DNA from 4 places in the Klenkia terrae genome. Region 1 is predicted to be linked to each of the others. Evidence: riboswitches for the same ligand, from Rfam matches in the RefSeq annotation. Region 1 holds a riboswitch; each other region holds the start of a gene.
What was found. A riboswitch is a leader RNA that binds a small molecule or an ion and turns the genes downstream of it on or off. The one in region 1 is predicted to bind S-adenosylmethionine.

Region 2: another riboswitch for S-adenosylmethionine. It lies ahead of UXQ13_RS13385 (aminotransferase class V-fold PLP-dependent enzyme); the one in region 1 lies ahead of UXQ13_RS19410 (GNAT family N-acetyltransferase).
Region 3: another riboswitch for S-adenosylmethionine. It lies ahead of thrC (threonine synthase); the one in region 1 lies ahead of UXQ13_RS19410 (GNAT family N-acetyltransferase).
Region 4: another riboswitch for S-adenosylmethionine. It lies ahead of UXQ13_RS20200 (bifunctional o-acetylhomoserine/o-acetylserine sulfhydrylase); the one in region 1 lies ahead of UXQ13_RS19410 (GNAT family N-acetyltransferase).

What each region holds. Positions count from the first base shown of each region.
Region 1 is NZ_JBAPLV010000026.1:56,861-61,062, forward strand. It holds gene UXQ13_RS19405 (FAD/NAD(P)-binding protein) at 1-1,375, opposite strand, end outside; gene UXQ13_RS23715 (putative leader peptide) at 1,416-1,493, opposite strand; SAM riboswitch class IV at 1,590-1,701, shown strand; gene UXQ13_RS19410 (GNAT family N-acetyltransferase) at 1,919-2,461, shown strand; gene UXQ13_RS19415 (amino acid ABC transporter permease) at 2,458-3,429, shown strand; gene UXQ13_RS19420 (amino acid ABC transporter ATP-binding protein) at 3,426-4,202, shown strand, end outside.
Region 2 is NZ_JBAPLV010000014.1:1,150-5,351, forward strand. It holds gene UXQ13_RS13380 (OsmC family protein) at 1-91, opposite strand, end outside; gene UXQ13_RS13385 (aminotransferase class V-fold PLP-dependent enzyme) at 156-1,523, opposite strand; SAM riboswitch class IV at 1,563-1,675, opposite strand; gene UXQ13_RS13390 (MetQ/NlpA family ABC transporter substrate-binding protein) at 1,771-2,586, opposite strand; gene UXQ13_RS13395 (methionine ABC transporter permease) at 2,622-3,281, opposite strand; gene UXQ13_RS13400 (methionine ABC transporter ATP-binding protein) at 3,278-4,202, opposite strand, start outside.
Region 3 is NZ_JBAPLV010000001.1:192,893-197,094, reverse strand. It holds gene groL (chaperonin GroEL) at 1-42, opposite strand, end outside; gene UXQ13_RS00995 (hypothetical protein) at 229-696, opposite strand; gene thrC (threonine synthase) at 836-2,143, opposite strand; SAM riboswitch class I at 2,156-2,272, opposite strand; gene UXQ13_RS00985 (HAD family hydrolase) at 2,306-3,127, shown strand; gene UXQ13_RS00980 (ABC transporter permease) at 3,132-3,995, opposite strand; gene UXQ13_RS00975 (alpha/beta fold hydrolase) at 3,992-4,202, opposite strand, start outside.
Region 4 is NZ_JBAPLV010000029.1:21,819-26,020, reverse strand. It holds gene metX (homoserine O-acetyltransferase MetX) at 1-782, opposite strand, end outside; gene UXQ13_RS20200 (bifunctional o-acetylhomoserine/o-acetylserine sulfhydrylase) at 784-2,070, opposite strand; SAM riboswitch class IV at 2,115-2,231, opposite strand; gene UXQ13_RS20195 (DUF6630 family protein) at 2,266-2,712, opposite strand; gene UXQ13_RS20190 (ABC transporter ATP-binding protein) at 2,732-4,202, opposite strand, start outside.

The sequences.
Region 1 (4,202 bases):
GCCGCGGGGACGGCGGTCCGCTGGCGAGGTGGCTGAACAGGTTCATCCACCAGCCGCTGACGTCCTCGCGCGCCGACCGCTCGGTCAGCCGGCCGGCCCGCACCAGCCCGGCGATCGTGCCGTGGCAGAACAGCAAGGCGGTGAAGACGGCCTGGTCGGCGCTGTGCGCCGGGTCGGCGGCGCGGGCCAGGTCGGCCCGGACGTAGCCGCGGACCCACTCCTGCAGCTGCTCGCCGGTCGCGAACCGGGCTCCGGCCAGCGGGCGGTCCAGGGCGGCGAGGTCGAACCGGTCGGCCGGGTCGAGGACCGCCGCGGCCCACGGGTCCTCGCCGGCGGCGTACCGCGCGGCGAACTCCTCCCACGGCATCGCCACCCGCTCCGGGTGCGCCCGGAACAGCTCGGTGGCGTGCGCCCAGCCCAGCTCGCGGGCGATCACCGGGGCCAGGTCCGCCCGCAGGTCCAGCGGGCGGTCGCCGAACCGGGCGGTCAGCTCGTCGGGGGTGAAGAAGCGCAGCGGGACCGGCGGGCCGGCCCAGTCGTAGTCGAGCTTGGCCTTGTAGGGGGTGCCGCGGCGGGAGCCCACGTGCAGCACCGGCTCCTGCCCCGAGGGCAGGTAGACCAGCCGGCCGTCCGGGTCGGTCCGGAACCGTCCCCCGCGACCGCCGGTCAGCAGGGTGACCAGGTCGACGAAGGCCAGCCCGGCCCCGCGGACCAGCACGTCCTCACCCGGGCGGAGCACGGAGAGGTCCAGGTCGGCGGTGTAGGCGGTGGGCACGTGGGTCAGCCCGGCGGCCGCGGCGGCGTCGGCCAGCTCGACCTCGCCGTCGGTGCGGGTGCGGTCGAGGTGCCCCTGGGCGAGCACGACGGTGTCGACGTCCAGCCGGCCGCCGTCGGCGAGCTGCACCTCGACGGCGGTGCCGTGCTCGACCAAGTCGACCGCCCGGGTCCGGTGCCGGTGCACCGTCACCCCGGGCAGCGCGGCGAGGCGGTCGAGCACCCACCCGAGGTAGCCGCTGACCAGCCGGCGGGACGGGAAGGTGCCGGGGGTGGTCCGGCGGGCCTGCGCGCCGTCCTCGCCGGGCAGCTGCGCGCCGACGTCGGCGGCCCACTGCGCCACGGTGGCGCCGGGGACGACCCGGCCGGGCACCGTGACGGAGTCGTCGGGCAGCACGGTGACGTCCCGGGCCAATGAGTTGGCCCACAGCAGGTCAGACTGCGCGGTCCGCCAGACCCGTCCGCCGCCGGGCGGGAACGGGTCTACCAGGTGCACGACGAGGTCGTCGCCACCCGCCCGGGAGGCGAGGCGCTCGAGGACGCCGACGGCGGTGGGGCCGGCACCGACGAGGGCGACGGTGAGGGTGTTCGGGCTGGTCACGAGGGGACTCCGGGGCTGGCGGCGGACGGTGGGCGAGGGCCTACCGACAGCGGCCCAGCGCGCTGCCGGTGCGGCACAGGTCCACGTGGCGACGGCGGACGAGCGGCTGGTCGGGCATCGCGGACCTCCTCTCCGGAGCGGGTGGACGACCTCATTCTCCACCAAGTCGATCGGATTTGACGCATCGGCCCGGGTTGTCCTACGTTCCTGCACAGGTTCTGAGCGCCAGCGACAAGCCCCGGCTCGCTGGCCGGCAACCCTCCGCTGCGGTGGGGTGCCCCGGGTGACGACCTGGCGACGGTGCACGACTGTCGCAAGTGCAGCCCCGCCGGTCGGCGGGGGACGAGGAGACGACGTGGAGATCACCGAGACCGCCCCGCGGTCCGTGCTGCTGCCTGTCCTCCTCCTGGTCGGGCGGCGGGTCATCGACCTGGTCCGTACCGACAGCGCGCTCTGTCGCTGACCTGTTCCCGCGCTCCCCCACCCACGCCCGGACATCTCCCTCCCCGGGCGGGGTCCCGGCACCGTCCCAGGAGTCCCCGCATGTCCTCAGCACGCCTGCTCGGCGTCGGCGCCGACGTCGACGTGGTCGTCGTCCACCCCGACGACCCCCTGGCCCGACCCCTGTTCGCCGAGCTCGCCGTGGAGTACGACCGCCGCTACGGCGACCTGTTCGGCGGCGCCGAGCAGGAGCTCACCCGCTACCCGGTGGAGCAGTTCACCGCGCCGCTGGGTGCCTTCGTGCTGCTGCTCGAGCACGGGGTCGCCGTGGCCGGTGGCGCCTTCAAGCCGCACCCGGACGACGGCACCGTCGAGGTGAAGCGGATGTGGACCGCCGCCGCCCACCGCCGGCGCGGGCTGGCCCGCCGGGTGCTCGCGGAGCTGGAGGCGGTGGCCCGGGACCGGGGCGCCGCCCGCGTCTTCCTGACCACCGGACCCCGGCAACCCGAGGCCCGGTCGCTCTACCTGGCCGCCGGCTACACCCCGCTGTTCGACCCCGCCGTCCCCCGGCCCACGGACCTCGCGACCCTCCGGTCGCTCCCGGTCGCCGAGCGCATCTACGCCTTCGAGAAGGACCTCACATGACCCTGCTGGAGAACCGCGCCGACGCCCCGCCGGCCGGCACGCCCTACGACCGCCTCACCGTGGTCAAGGCCAAGAACCCCGGGCGGTGGGTGGCCACCGCGGTGGTCGCCGTCCTGCTGGCCATGGTGGCGAACTCGCTGATCACCAACCCCCGCTGGGAGTGGGGCGTCGTCTGGGCCTACCTGGGCGAGGTCTCGATCGTCGAGGGCGTCTGGATGACGATCAAGCTGACGCTGATCACCGCCGTCCTCGGGTTCGCCCTGGGCACGGTGCTCGCGCTGATGCGGCTGAGCCGGTCCCCGCTGCTGCGGGCGGTGAGCTGGGGCTACACCTGGGTGTTCCGCTCGGTGCCGTTGATCCTGCAGCTGCTGCTCTGGTACAACCTCGCCTACCTGTACCAGTCGCTGGACATCGGCATCCCGTTCGGCCCGTCGTTCGCGTCGGTCGAGACGCTGTCGCTGATCGACAAGTTCGGCGCCGCGATCCTCGGCCTGGGGCTGCACCAGGCCGCGTACTCGGCGGAGATCGTCCGGGCCGGGATCCTCTCGGTGGACCAGGGCCAGCACGAGGCGGCGGCGAGCCTGGGCATCCCGCGGCGCCGGCAGTCCACGAAGATCGTGCTGCCGCAGGCGATGCGGACCATCGTGCCCACCGCGGTCAACGAGATCATCGGCCTGTTCAAGGGCACCTCGATCGTCTACGTGCTGGCCCTCGGCGAGCTGTTCTACACCGTCAGCGTGATCTACGGCCGGACCCAGCGGGTGCTACCGATGCTGGTGGTGGCCGCGATCTGGTACGTCGTGCTGACCACCGTGGTGACGGTGATCCAGTACTACGTCGAGCGGTACTACGCCAAGGGCGCGGTCCGCACGCTGCCGCCGACACCGCTGCAACGGCTGCGCGGCAACCTGACCGCCGGGCTGTCCCGCGTCCGGTCCACCTCCGACCGCGACCCGGTGACCCGGTGACCGCGGTGCAGGCCCGCCCGGGCCGCGTCGAGGTGCACGGGGTGCACAAGTCCTTCGGCACCCACGAGGTGCTGCACGGGGTCGACCTGGTCGTCGAGCCGGGCAGTGTGACCGTCGTCCTGGGGCCGTCCGGGTCGGGCAAGTCGACGCTGCTGCGGTCGATCAACCACCTGGAGACCGTGGACCGCGGGTTCGTGGCGCTGGACGGCGAGCTGGTCGGCTACCGCCGCAAGGGCGACAAGCTGCACGAGCTCAAGGAGAAGGAGCTGCTGCGCCAGCGCACCCGGTTCGGCTTCGTCTTCCAGTCCTTCAACCTCTTCCCGCACCTGACCGCCCTGGAGAACGTCGTCGAGGCACCGGTCTCCGCGCAGGGCCGGCCACGCCGCGAGGTCGAGGCCGAGGCCCGCGAGCTGCTGTCCCGGGTCGGGCTGGCCGACAAGGCCGACGCACACCCCCGGCAGCTGTCCGGCGGGCAGCAGCAGCGGGTGGCGATCGCCCGGGCGCTGGCGATGAAGCCCGCCGTCCTGCTGTTCGACGAGCCCACCTCGGCGCTGGACCCCGAGCTGGTCGGCGAGGTGCTGGCCGTCATCGCCGACCTGGCCCGCACCGGCACCACGATGATCGTGGTCACCCACGAGATCGGCTTCGCCCGGCAGGCCGCCGACCAGATCGTCTTCATGGACGACGGCCGCGTCGTCGAGCAGGGCACCCCCGCCCAGGTCCTCGACGACCCGCAGCACGAGCGGACCCGGGCCTTCCTGGCCAAGGTCCTC
Region 2 (4,202 bases), on a different contig from region 1:
CGTCGCCGCCGACGGTCACGCGCTGGCCGACGCCGGTGCCCTCCGCGTGGTGGGTGAAGGGGACGACGCTCGCCTTGGGACGGGTGGCCACGGGTGGTTCTCCTCGGTGCTCGGGGATCTGTCCGCCGGGGTTCGGCGGGCGTTCGGGGGGCGGTTCAGCGGGTCGGGGCAGGTCCGCAACCGGCGCCGCGGGCGACCGCGGACAGGTCGGCGCCGGCCAGCCCGGCCACCGGACGCGGGTCGGCCACCGGCTGGTGCCGCCCGTCGACGACGGCGTAGGCGACGGCGGGCCCCTCGGCGACGAACCGGGCGACCGCCTCGACCAGCCGGGCGACGTCGTCCGCGGACGTGCCGACGCCGACGCTGGCCCGCAGCGCTCCGCCGGGGACGCCGAGCCGGGCCACCAGCGGGTGCGCGCAGAACCGGCCGTCCCGGACGCCGATTCCGTGCTCGGCGGAGAGGTAGGCAGCGACGAGGCCCGGGTCGGCGCCCTCGACGGTGAAGCTGACCACGCCGGTGGGGTCGACCGAGTCCGACCAGATGCGCAGCAGCCGCACCCCGTCGACCTGCGACAACCCGTCGACCAGCTGGGTGCGCAGCGCCCGCTCGTGGTCCTCCAGCGCGCCGGGGGCCAGGGCCGCGAGCTCGTCGCAGGCGGCGGCCAGCGCGACCGCGCCGAGCACGTTGGGCGAGCCGCCCTCGTGCCGGTGCGGGGCCGCCACCCACGTCGTCGCGTCCACGTCGACCTGGGCGACGGCGCCGCCGCCGGGGAGGTAGGGCCGGCCGGTGTCCAGCCAGTCCCGCCGGCCGACCAGCGCGCCGGTGCCGAAGGGTGCGTAGAGCTTGTGGCCGGAGAACGCGACCCAGTCCGCACCGGACTCCACGAGGGAGAACCGGCGGTGCGGCACCAGCTGGGCGCCGTCGACGACCACCAGGGCACCGGCGGCGTGCGCCAGCTCGGTGACCCGGCGCAGCGGGAGGGACTCCCCCGTCACGTTCGAGGCACCGGTGACCGCGACGAGCACGTAGCGCCGGGCGGCCAGCGCGTCGGCCAGGCGGGACAGCGTCCCGGCCACCGTCGGTGCCGCCTCGAGGACGTCGCACAGGTCGCGGGAGCGCTGCTGCCACGGCAGCAGGTCGGCGTGGTGCTCGACGTCCAGCACGAGGACGGCGCCGTCGGCGGGCAGGCAGCCGGCCAGCAGCGCGAGGCTGTCGGTGGTGTTCCGGGTGAGCACGCAGACGTCGTCGGACCGGGCCCCGACGAACGCGGCCACGGTGTCCCGGGCCGACTCGTAGAGCGCGGTGGAGACCTGGGAGAGGTAGCCCGCGCCACGGTGCACGCTGGCGTAGAGCGGCAGGGCCTCGGCGACCCGGGCGGCCACGGAGGCCAGGGCGGGAGCGCTGGCCGCGACGTCGAGGTTGGCGTAGCCGACCGACCCGCCGGTCACGAGCGGGACGCTGGTGGCCGCGTCGGCCGTGGGCAGCAGGGCCGGGGTGGTGCGGCGGTCGAGGAGGACGGACATCGAGGACTCCTGGAGGTCAGGGGCCCGTGCTCGCGACGGGACCCGCGCTTGCGGCTGCGCTGCGCAGCCGCCAGGTCGTCACCCGGAGCACCCCATCGCGGTGGAAGGGTTGCCGACCAGCGAGCCGGGGCTTCGCGCTGGCACTCGTGACCTGTCGTAGACCCTACCAGTCAATCCCGATCGACTTGATGCGCATTGGTCTGCGCGCGCCCGGCCGGTTGTCCGACCGGCCCGGGCGGCAGCGGGATCAGAACGCGGGGATGACCGCACCGTCGTACTCGTCCTCGAGGAACTGGCGCACCTCGTCGGAGTGCAGCAGCTCCTCCAGCGTCTGGATGCGCTCGTCGGACTCGTCGCCGGCCCGCACCACCAGGAGGTTGGCGTTCGGGTTGCCCTCGGCCTCCTCCAGCGCCAGGGAGTCGTCGGCCGGGGACAGGTCGGCGTCGATGGCGTAGTTGCCGTTGATCACCGCGATGTCGACGTCGGCCAGCGAACGGGGCACCTGGGCGGCCTCGACCTCGGAGATCTCCAGGTCCAGCGGGCTGCTCTCCACGTCCAACGAGGTGGGGGCGGCGTCACCGGTGTCGGCCAGCACGACCAGGTCGTTGGCCTCCAGCAGCCGGAGCGCGCGGGCGGCGTTCGTGGGGTCGTTCGGGATCGCCACGGTCGCGCCCTGCTCCAGCTGCGACAGGTCGGTCAGCGACTCCGAGTAGATGCCCAGCGGCTCGACGTGCACCGGCTCCAGGGCGGTGAAGTCGTAGCCGGCGGAGGCCTCCTGCTCCTCCAGGTAGGGCACGGTCTGGAAGAAGTTCGCGTCCAGCGAGCCGTCGTCGAGGGCCACGTTGGGCTGCACGTAGTCGGTGAACTCGACGACGTCGAGGTCCAGGCCGGCGTCCTCGGCGAGGTTCTCGTCGATGAACCGGAGGATCTCCGCGTGCGGCACCGGCGAGGCGCCGACGCGCAGCGGCTCGTCCGGCGCGGAGATCTCGGCGTCGCCGCCCCCGCAGGCGGCGAGGACCGCGGTGGCGGTGAGGGCGGACAGGGTCAGGGCGAGGCGACGCACGGTGCGGTTCTCCAACGGGTCGGGACGGGCGGGTGTCATCGGCGCGCCAGGCGGCGCGCCCAGGTGTCGCCGCCGAACTGCAGCGCCTGGACGACGACGAGCAGCAGGGCGACGGTGAGCAGGGTGATGTCGGTGCGGAACTGCTGGTAGCCGAACCGGATGGCGAAGTCGCCCAGGCCGCCGCCGCCGATGGCGCCGGCCATGGCCGAGTAGCTGATCAGCGCGACGACGGTGACCGTCGTCCCGGCGACGAGGGAGGGCAGCGCCTCGGGCAGCAGCACCGTGCGGACGACGTCCCGGCGGCGGGCGCCCATGGCCAGCGCGGCCTCGACCTTGCCGTGCGAGACCTCGCGCAGACTGGTCTCCACCAGCCGGGCCAGGAACGGGACGGCGCCGACGGTGAGCGGCACGATGGCCGCCGTCGACCCGATCGTGGTGCCGACCAGGCCGCGGGTCAGCGGGGCGACCAGGACCAGCAGGATGATGAACGGCAGGGACCGGCCCAGGTTGACCAGCAGGCCGAGCACCCGGTGCAGGACCGGCCGCGGGGCCAGCGCGCCGGGTCCGGTGACGGTGAGCAGCACGCCGAGCGGGATGCCCAGCAGGACGGTGATCACGGTGGCGACCGCGACCATGTAGAGGGTCTCGCCGGTGGCGTCGAGCAGCTGCGGGGCGATCCGGGACCAGTCGCTCACCGGGCCACCTCCGCCGCGACGCGCTCCACCCGGGAACCGTCGTCGCGCAGCTGGGCCAGTGCCCGGTCCAGCCCGCTCTGGTCGGCGCCGGTGACCCGCAGCAGCAGCCGGCCGTGCCGCCCGCCGGCCACGGTCTCCACCGAGCCGCCGGCGACCTCGACGTCCAGGCCGAGCCGGCCGACGAGCACCTGCAGCACGTGGGTCTCGGGCGCGGTGTCGGTGACGGTGACCCGGAGCAGGGTGCCCGCCACCCGGTGGTCGGCCACCGGGGCGGGCAGCAGCGCGGCGGCCAGCGGGGAGTCCCCGCGGGCCAGCACCTGGTCCAGCCGGCCGCCGTCGACGACCCGGCCGGCCTCCAGCAGCACCGCGGTGTCGCAGACGGCCTTGACCACGGCCATCTCGTGGGTGATCAGCAGGACCGTCAGCCCGAGCTCGTCGCGGACCCGGCGCAGCAGCTCCAGCACGCCGGTGGTGCTGGCCTGGTCCAGGGCGGAGGTGGCCTCGTCGCACAGCAGCACGGTGGGCCGGGCGGCGAGCGCGCGGGCGATGGCCACCCGCTGCTTCTGCCCGCCGGACAGCTGCGCGGGGCGGGCCTGGGCGCGGTCGCCCAGCCCGACCAGGTCCAGCAGCTCGCCCGACCGACGGCGGCGCTCGGCGCGGCCGACGCCGGCCAGCTCCAGCGGGTGCTCGACGTTGGCCGCGGCCGTGCGGGAGTCCATCAGCTCGAAGTGCTGGAAGACCATGCCGATCGAGCTGCGGGCCCGGCGGACCTCGTCGGCCGGCAGGTCGGTGAGCACCCGGCCGTCGACGGTGACCGTGCCGGACGTGGGCCGCTCGAGCAGGTTGACCAGCCGGATCAGGGTGGACTTGCCCGAGCCCGAGGGCCCGACCACGCCGGCGAAGTCACCGGCCCGGACGGTC
Region 3 (4,202 bases), on a different contig from region 1:
GCCGCGGCGGGCCTCTTCGTCGAAGGCGATCATCTTGGCCATGTGGTGGTGTCCTCCATGCGTGGCTCGCTGCTGGTCGGGCGGCGCCCGCGACGGACGGCACCTGCACCGTGGACGCTCCTGCGGCCCACGTGCCGATGCCTCACCGGCCCGACCTGGTTGGCACTCAGATGCTCCGAGTGCCAGCCCGAGTCTGGCACTCGACCCAGGCGAGTGCAAGAACGGGGGTCACCCCCGCCGTCGGCGGAGCACCTCGCCGGCGGCCAGGTCCAGAAACGCGACCAGCACGGCGGCCACCACGAGGGCCAGGACGTACACCCAGAGGTAGAGCGCCAGGACGCCGAGCAGGGGCCCGGTGTACCCGGACAACCCGGCCACGCCGAGCACGTACCAGACCCACGGGCCCACGACGGCCAGGCCGAGCACCGTCGACCAGCGACCCCCGCGGGTCTGCGGCCGGGTGCCGAACCGGCGTGCGACGGCCCCGACGACCAGCAGGCCCACCAGCACGGCCGCCAGGGGTCCGCCGACGGCCCGCTCCCCCGCCCCGGCGACCAGCAGGACGAGCGAGATCACCACGAGGACGACGGCCAGCGCGACGTGGCCGACCAGCAGCGCGGGCGCCCACGACCGCGGCCGGACGACGACCGGCACCGGTCGGGGCACCTGGCGCGAGGGCTCGGAGGGCGTGGTCACCGCGCCGGCCTCCGGCCCCACGCCGGCGCCCGGCGCAGCCTGGGTGGACCCCCCGCGCAGACCCTCACCCCAGGTCGTGGACTGGGGTGAGGAGCCACGGGGTGGGTCGACCCAGGTTGCGGCACCGACGCGGCCGACCTCAGGCGATGAGGCCGGCCTCGCGCAGCGAGCGCAGCGAGGGCTGCACGTGGTGGGTGGGGCCGACGACCGGGGCGAGCGGGTCGAGGGTCTTGAGCCCCTCGCCGGTGTTGAGCACCACCGTCTCCTGCGCGGGGTCCAGCAGCCCCTTCTCCACGAGCTGGCGGAGCACGGCCGTGGTCACCCCGCCCGCGGTCTCGGCGAAGACGCCGGTGGTGCGGGCCAGGTCGCGGATGCCGGCCACGATCTCGTCGTCCCCGACCCGGCCGACCGAGCCACCGGTGCGCCGGATCGCGTCCAGGGCGTAGGGCCCGTCGGCGGGGTTGCCGATGTTCAGGCTCTTCGCGATGCCGGTCGGCTTCACCGGCTTGACGACGTCCCAGCCGTTGTCGAACGCGGTGGCGATCGGGTCGCAGCCGGCCGACTGGGCACCGAAGACCTTCCAGGGGGTGTCCTCGACGATGCCGGCGGCCACCAGCTCCTTCCAGGCCTTGTCGACCTTGGTGAGCAGCGACCCCGACGCCATCGGGATCACGACCTGGGCCGGGATGCGCCAGCCGAGCTGCTCGGCGATCTCGTAGCCCACGGTCTTGGAGCCCTCGGCGTAGTAGGGCCGGACGTTCTGGTTGACGAAGGCGCAGTCCTCGAACTCGTCGGTCTCGGCGAGCTCGCTGGTCAGCCGGTTGACGTCGTCGTAGGAGCCGTCGACGGCGACGAGGGCCTGGCCGTACACCGCCGACTGGACGATCTTGCCGGGCTCCAGGTCGCTGGGCACGAACACGAACGAGGGCAGGCCATTGCGGGCGGCGTGGGCGGCCACCGAGTTGGCCAGGTTGCCGGTCGAGGCGCAGGCGATCTTGGCGTAGCCGAACCCCTTGGCGGCGGTGGCGGCCAGGCTGACGACGCGGTCCTTGAACGAGTGCGTCGGGTTGGCCGAGTCGTCCTTCACCCACAGCGGGGCGGTGAAGCCGAGCTCGTCGCCCAGCCGCTGCGCCCGCACCAGCGGGGTCATCCCCGGGTCCAGGCTCACCCGGTCGGCCGGGTCCTGGCCGGTGGGCAGCAGCGGGGCGTAGCGCCAGATGTTGTGCGGGCCGGCCTCGATCTGCTCGCGGGTGACCGCGCGCATGAGCTCGGGGTCGTAGTCGACCTCGAGCGGGCCGAAGCACTCGGCGCAGGCGTGCTCGGCGATCAGGCCGAAGGTGGCACCGCAGTTGCGGCACACCAGCCCGCGGGCCGGGTTGGCGGCGACGGTGGTGGCGGGGCCGGTGGTGGTGGGGCCGGTGGTGGCCTCGGGAGCGGTCAGGGTCATGCGACGACTACCTCCTCATCTTCCCTGCGCCGGGTCGTCGACCGCGCAGGACGGATGGGGCACCTGCTGCTCGCGCAGTGGTTGCCGGGGCTTCATCGGGCCGTGTCCCTCTGCCCCTCTGGATGAGTGGAACGCCCCGGACCTTACTGCAGGATGGGCGCCGTGCCCGCAGCCATCGTCTACACCGACCTCGACGGCACGATGGTCGGCCCGCGCGGGTCCTTCGTGCACACCGCCACCGGGGAGCTCACCGCGCAGCCCTGGACGGCGCTGCTGGAGCTGCACCGGGCCGGCGTGCCGCTGGTCCTGGTCTCCGGGCGCACCCACGCCCAGCTGCAGGAGGCCGGCCGGGTCTTCGCCGTCGACGGGCACATCGCCGAGCTGGGCTCGCTGGTGAGCTGGGCCGGCGGCCGGGAGACCCACCTGCTGACCGGCGACCTGCCCGCGGAGTTCGCCGGGCGCACCCCGGTCGAGGTGATGGCCGGGCTCGGCGTGGTGGACGCGCTGGTGGCGGCCTGGCCGGGGCAGCTGGAGTGGCACTCCCCCTGGCACGCCACGCACACCGGCGACGCCATGCTCCGCGGCCGGGTGGGCACCGCCGAGGTCGACGCGTGGCTCGCCGACCGCGGCTGGGGGTGGCTGACCCTCAAGGACAACGGCCGGGTCCCCCGCACCTCGCGGATGACGCTGGACGTCGAGGGCGACCCGCACGTCTTCCACCTGATGCCGCGCGGCATCGGCAAGGGCTCCGCGATCGCCTGGGACCTGGCCCGGCGCGCGATCGACCCGGCCGACGCGGTGGCGGTCGGCGACTCGGTCAGCGACCTGGAGATGGCGCCGGCCGTCGGTCGGCTGTTCATCACCGCGAACGGCGCCGCCGTCCCCGGCATGGCCGAGGCGATCGCCGCCCTGCCGGACGTGGCGGCGACCGCCGGCGCGATGGGTCTCGGCTGGGCCGAGGCCGTCCGCGCCGCCCTCGGGTAGCTGCCTAGCTCGTGACGTCGCGGCGGGCGAAGTGCCGGAAGGCCAGCGCGGTGAACACCGCCGCGTAGAGCAGCGACTGGATGACCCCGCGGTACAGGTCCCCGCTGTCGACCGGGGTCTGCAGCAGGTCGGTCCAGGCGAACTCCTCGGCGGTCGGGAAGTAGTCCCTGATGCTGCCCAGCTGCTCGACCTGGTCGAGGATCGCGAAGACGAACATCGTGAACACCGACCCGCCGACCGCGGCCAGCGGCGCGTCGGTCACCGTGGACAGCCAGAACGCCAGCGTGCCCACGACCAGCAGGTGGACGGCGAGGTAGCCGACCATCCCGGCCAGCCGGAGCATCCCCTGGCCCTGGTCGATGCTGATCCCGATCGGGGTCTGGATGTCCTCGAAGCCGAACGCGATGCCGCCGGCGACCACGGCCACCACGGTGACGGTCAGCAGCGCCGACACCGACAGCACCAGCGCGGCCAGCCACTTCTGCCGGAGCAGCCGCATCCGCGGCACCGGGGTGGCCAGCGCGTAGCGCAGCGACCCCCACTGCGCCTCGCTGGCCACGGTGTCGCCGAAGAACAGCGCGTAGACGACCACCAGGAAGAACGAGGTGGTCGCGAACAGCACGAACAGGGTGAAGTTCAGCCCGGACGACGTCGCGACGTCGACCAGGTTGAGCCGGCTGTTGGCCTGCGCGTCCTCGCTGGCGCCCAGCTGCAGGGCGGCGATGAGCAGCAGCGGCAGCGCCACCATCAGCGCGAAGACGCCGATCGTGCGCCGCCGCTTGAACTGCCGGCGCAGCTCGACCGACAGCCGCAGGGTGCGCTCGGGCCGGTAGCCGGCGACGGCCCCGGTGGACTGGACGGTGCTCACGAGCTCTCCCCCACCAGCGACAGGAACGCGTCCTCCAGGCGGCGACGCGGGGTGACCTGGTCGACCCCGATGCCGGCCCCGACCAGGGCGGCGACCGCCGAGGCCCGGGAGGCACCGGCCAGCTCGACGACCAGGCCCTCGTCGGCGCGCTCGACCGAGGCGCCGTCCAGGCCCTCGAGGACGGCGACCGCGCGGTCGGCGTCCGCC
Region 4 (4,202 bases), on a different contig from region 1:
TAGCTGGCCACCGCGAAGCGGCCGTCGTCCTGGACGTCGTGGCCGAACCGGGTCTCCAGCTCGAAGGCGCTGCGGTAGGTCAGGTGGGCGATCCGCCGGGCGGTGCCCAGGCCGGCGACCGGCCCCTCGCCGGCGGCGTAATCCCCGCCGGCCCACCGCGGGTCCGACGTCACGGCCACCTGCTGCGTGGTCTGGGTGCCGATCTGGTCGGCCGTGGCCACCGCGCCCGAGGCCAGGAAGAACAGCCGGGCCACCTGGTCCGGGCGGGACACCGCCCACTCCAGAGCCCGCATCCCGCCCATCGACCCGCCGATGACCGCGGCCCACCGGTCCACGCCCAGCGCGGCGGCCAGCCGGGCCTCGACCTCGACCTGGTCGGCGATGGTGATCTCGGGGAAGCGGGAGCCCCAGGGCCGGCCGTCCGGCGCGGCCGACGACGGCCCCGTCGTCCCCTGGCAGCCGCCCAGCACGTTGGCGCAGACCACGAACGTGCCGGCCAGCGGGGCGCCGTCCCCGATCAGGCCGTCCCACCAGCCGGGGGTGGGCTGGCCCGGTCCGGTCGGCCCGACCACGTGGCTGTCCCCGGTCAGGGCGTGCTCGACCAGGACGGCGGGGTCACCCGGCGTCCCCCAGGTCTCGTACGCCACCCGGACGGCGGGCAGCGAGCCGCCGCGCTCCAGCTGCAGCGGGCCGACGTCGGCGAACCGCCGGTCCCCGACCGGGTCGCCCTCGACCCAGCCGCCCGAGCGCGCGGGCAGCCGGGTCGAGGGCGCGCCCGTCACCTCAGGCGCTCTTCGCGGCCCGGAAGCCGGCGTCGAGGTCGGCGAGGATGTCCTCGATGCCCTCCAGGCCGACGGCGAGGCGGACCAGACCCGGGGTGACACCGGTGGTCAGCTGCTCCTCGGGGGTCAGCTGGGAGTGCGTGGTCGAGGCCGGGTGGATCACCAGGCTGCGCACGTCGCCGATGTTGGCCACGTGGCTGTGCAGCTCGAGGGCCTCCACGAACGCCTTGCCGGCCTCGACGCCGCCCTCGATCTCGAACGCGAGCACCGCGCCGGGGCCCTTGGGGGCGTACTTCTGCGCGGCGGCGTGCCACGGGGAGGAGGCCAGGCCGGCGTAGTGCACCGACTGCACCTCGTCCCGGGCCTCCAGCCACTCGGCCACCCGCTGGGCGTTGGCCACGTGCCGGTCCAGCCGCAGCGACAGCGTCTCGATGCCCTGCACCACCAGGAAGGCGTTGAACGGGCTGATCGCCGGGCCGAGGTCGCGCAGCAGCTGCACCCGGGCCTTGAGCGCGAAGGCCGGCGCACCGAGGTCGGCGTAGACCACGCCGTGGTACGTCGGGTCGGCGGTGGTGAACATGGGGTGCTTGCCCGCGGTCCAGTCGAAGTTGCCGCTGTCCACGATCACGCCGGCCACGGCGGTGCCGTGCCCGCCCAGGTACTTCGTCGCCGAGTGCACCACGATGTCGGCGCCGAACTCGATCGGGCGGATCAGGTACGGGGTGGCGATCGTGTTGTCCACGATCAGCGGGACGCCGTTGCGGTGCGCGACCTCGCTGACCGCCGAGATGTCCAGGACGTCGCCCTTGGGGTTGCCGATGGTCTCGGCGTAGAAGGCGCGGGTGTTGTCCTGCACCAGGGACTGCCAGGCCTGCGGGTCGTCGGGGTCCTCGACGAAGGACACCGTGATGCCGAGCTTGGGCATCGAGTGGTGCAGCAGGTTGTAGGTGCCGCCGTACAGCGACGCCGAGGCCACGATGTGGTCCCCGGCCTCGGCCAGGTTGAGGATCGCCAGGGTCTCGGCGGCCTGCCCGGAGGAGACGGCGAGCGCGGCGACGCCGCCCTCGAGCGACGCGACGCGCTGCTCCAGCGCGTCCTGCGTCGGGTTCATGATCCGGGTGTAGATGTTGCCCATCTCGGCGAGGGCGAACAGGTCCGCGGCGTGCTGGCTGTCGCGGAACTGGTAGCTCGTCGTCGCGTAGATCGGCAGCGCCCGGGCGCCGGTGGTGGGGTCGGGGCTGGCTCCGGCGTGGATCTGCCGGGTCTCGAAGCTCCAGTTGTCGCTCATGCGCCGTCCTCCTGGGTGTCGGGAGGGCCCGCGGCGCGCGGGCACTCCGTCGGTTGCCGGGCGGCGGGTGCCGTCCGACCGGCTCTTCCCCTGGGAGCACCGCAGACGGAGTAGCGGTTGCCGGGCAGCAAGCCAGGTGCTTGTCGCTGCCTCTCGTGAGCCACAGAGGATGGTAGAGGGGTCCGGGCCCCCGCGTCACCCGAGGGTGGTGTCGTGCCCCAGCTCCTGCGCCAGGCGCTCGATCTCGGCCTTGTCGGCGGCCGGGACGACGACCAGCGGGTAGGCGTCGGACTCCTCGGCCAGGTGCACCAGGCAGAGCCCGGCCGGTGCGAGCACCGCGTCCGCGGCCCGGACGGCGGTGGGCACGTCGCCGTCGGTGTCGGTGACCGGGCCGAGGTCCAGGCGGGCCCGCACCACCCGGGGCACCCGGGTCAGCGCGTCGGCCAGCTCCTCGCCCTGGTCGCCGGCGTCGAGGTAGGCCAGCGCGCCGACGTCGTCCAGGCCGTCGAGCAGGGCGGTCCAGGGGTCGGCGGGTGGGTCGTCCAGGGTGGCCTGCACGGTCGGCCAGAGCTCGGGGTCGTCGTCGAGCAGGGCGCACAGGCGCTCCCAGCGGGCGCGGGTCGCGGCGTCGGGATCAGGCACCCGTCGACGGTAGAGGTTCCTACGCCGGGACGGCGACAGCCCCGGCCAGCGCGGCGTACCGGCCGCCGGCGGCGACCAGCTCGTCGTGCGTGCCCTGCTCCACCACCCGGCCGTGGTCCAGCACCGCGATGGTGTCGGCGTCGCGGACGGTGGACAGCCGGTGGGCGATGGTGATCGTCGTCCGGCCGCGGGCGACCTCGTCGAGGGCGGCCTGCACGGCGCGCTCGGTCTCGTTGTCCAGCGCGCTGGTGGCCTCGTCGAGCACCAGCACCCGCGGGTCGCGCAGCAGCGTGCGGGCGATGGCCAGCCGCTGCTTCTCCCCGCCGGAGAACCGGTGGCCGCGGGCGCCGACCATCGTGTCGTAGCCGTCGGGCAGCGCGGCGATGACCTGGTGCACCTGGGCCCGCCGGGCGGCCTGCTCGATCTCCTCGTCCGTGGCGTCGGGCTTGGCGTACCGCAGGTTCTCCCGGATCGTGGTGTGCAGCAGGTAGGTCTCCTGGCTGACCACGCCGACCACCCGGGCCAGCTCGGCCAGCGACAGGTCGCGGACGTCGACGCCGTCGATGGTCACCCGGCCGGTGGTCACGTCGTTGAGCCGGGACACCAGCGAGGCCAGCGTGGACTTGCCCGACCCTGTCTCGCCGACCAGGGCCAGCGTGCTGCCGGCCGGGACGACCAGGTCGACGTCGGTGAGGGCGGGGCGGTCGCCGTCGTAGGAGAACCCGACGTGCTCGAGCCGGACCTCGCCGCGGACGTGCGGCAGGGCGACGGGCTGGGCCGGGTCGTCGATGTCCACCGACAGGTCCAGGTACTCGAACACCCGGCTGAACAGCGCCATCGAGGTGATCAGCTGGCCGCCGACGTCCAGCAGGCCCATCAGCGGGCGGAAGAGTGTGCCCTGCAGCGCGGTGAAGGCGACCAGGGTGCCGATCGTCATGCCGCCCGACGTCGCGGGCAGGCCGGCGAACAGGTAGATCAGCGCCGGGATCCCGGCGAACACGATGCTCATGGTGGCCATCCGCCAGCGGCCGGCCAGCTGGGAGCGGACCTCGAGGGCGGCCAGCTCCTCCGACGTGCGGGCGAACCGCTGCGACTGCGCGGGGCCGGTGCCCAGGGTCTTGCCGAGCTGGACGCCGGAGATCGACAGCCCCTCCTCGACCTGGGTCTGCATGTCGGCCATGCGGCGCTGGCGCTCGCCGGTGACCTCGCGGCGCATGAGCGCGACCTTGCGGGTCAGCCAGATCGCCGGGGGCAGCACGACGAGGGACAGCAACGACAGCCGCCAGCTCAGCGCGGCCATGGCGACCACGGTGCCGACGACGGTGGTGGCGTTGGAGGCCAGGCTCGTCGCGGTCGAGGTGACCACGGACTGCATGGAGCCGATGTCGTTGGTCAGCCGGGACTGCACCTCACCGCCGCGGGTGCGGGTGAAGAAGCCCAGCGACTGGCGCTGCAGGTGGGTGAAGACCGACGTGCGCAGGCCGTGCATG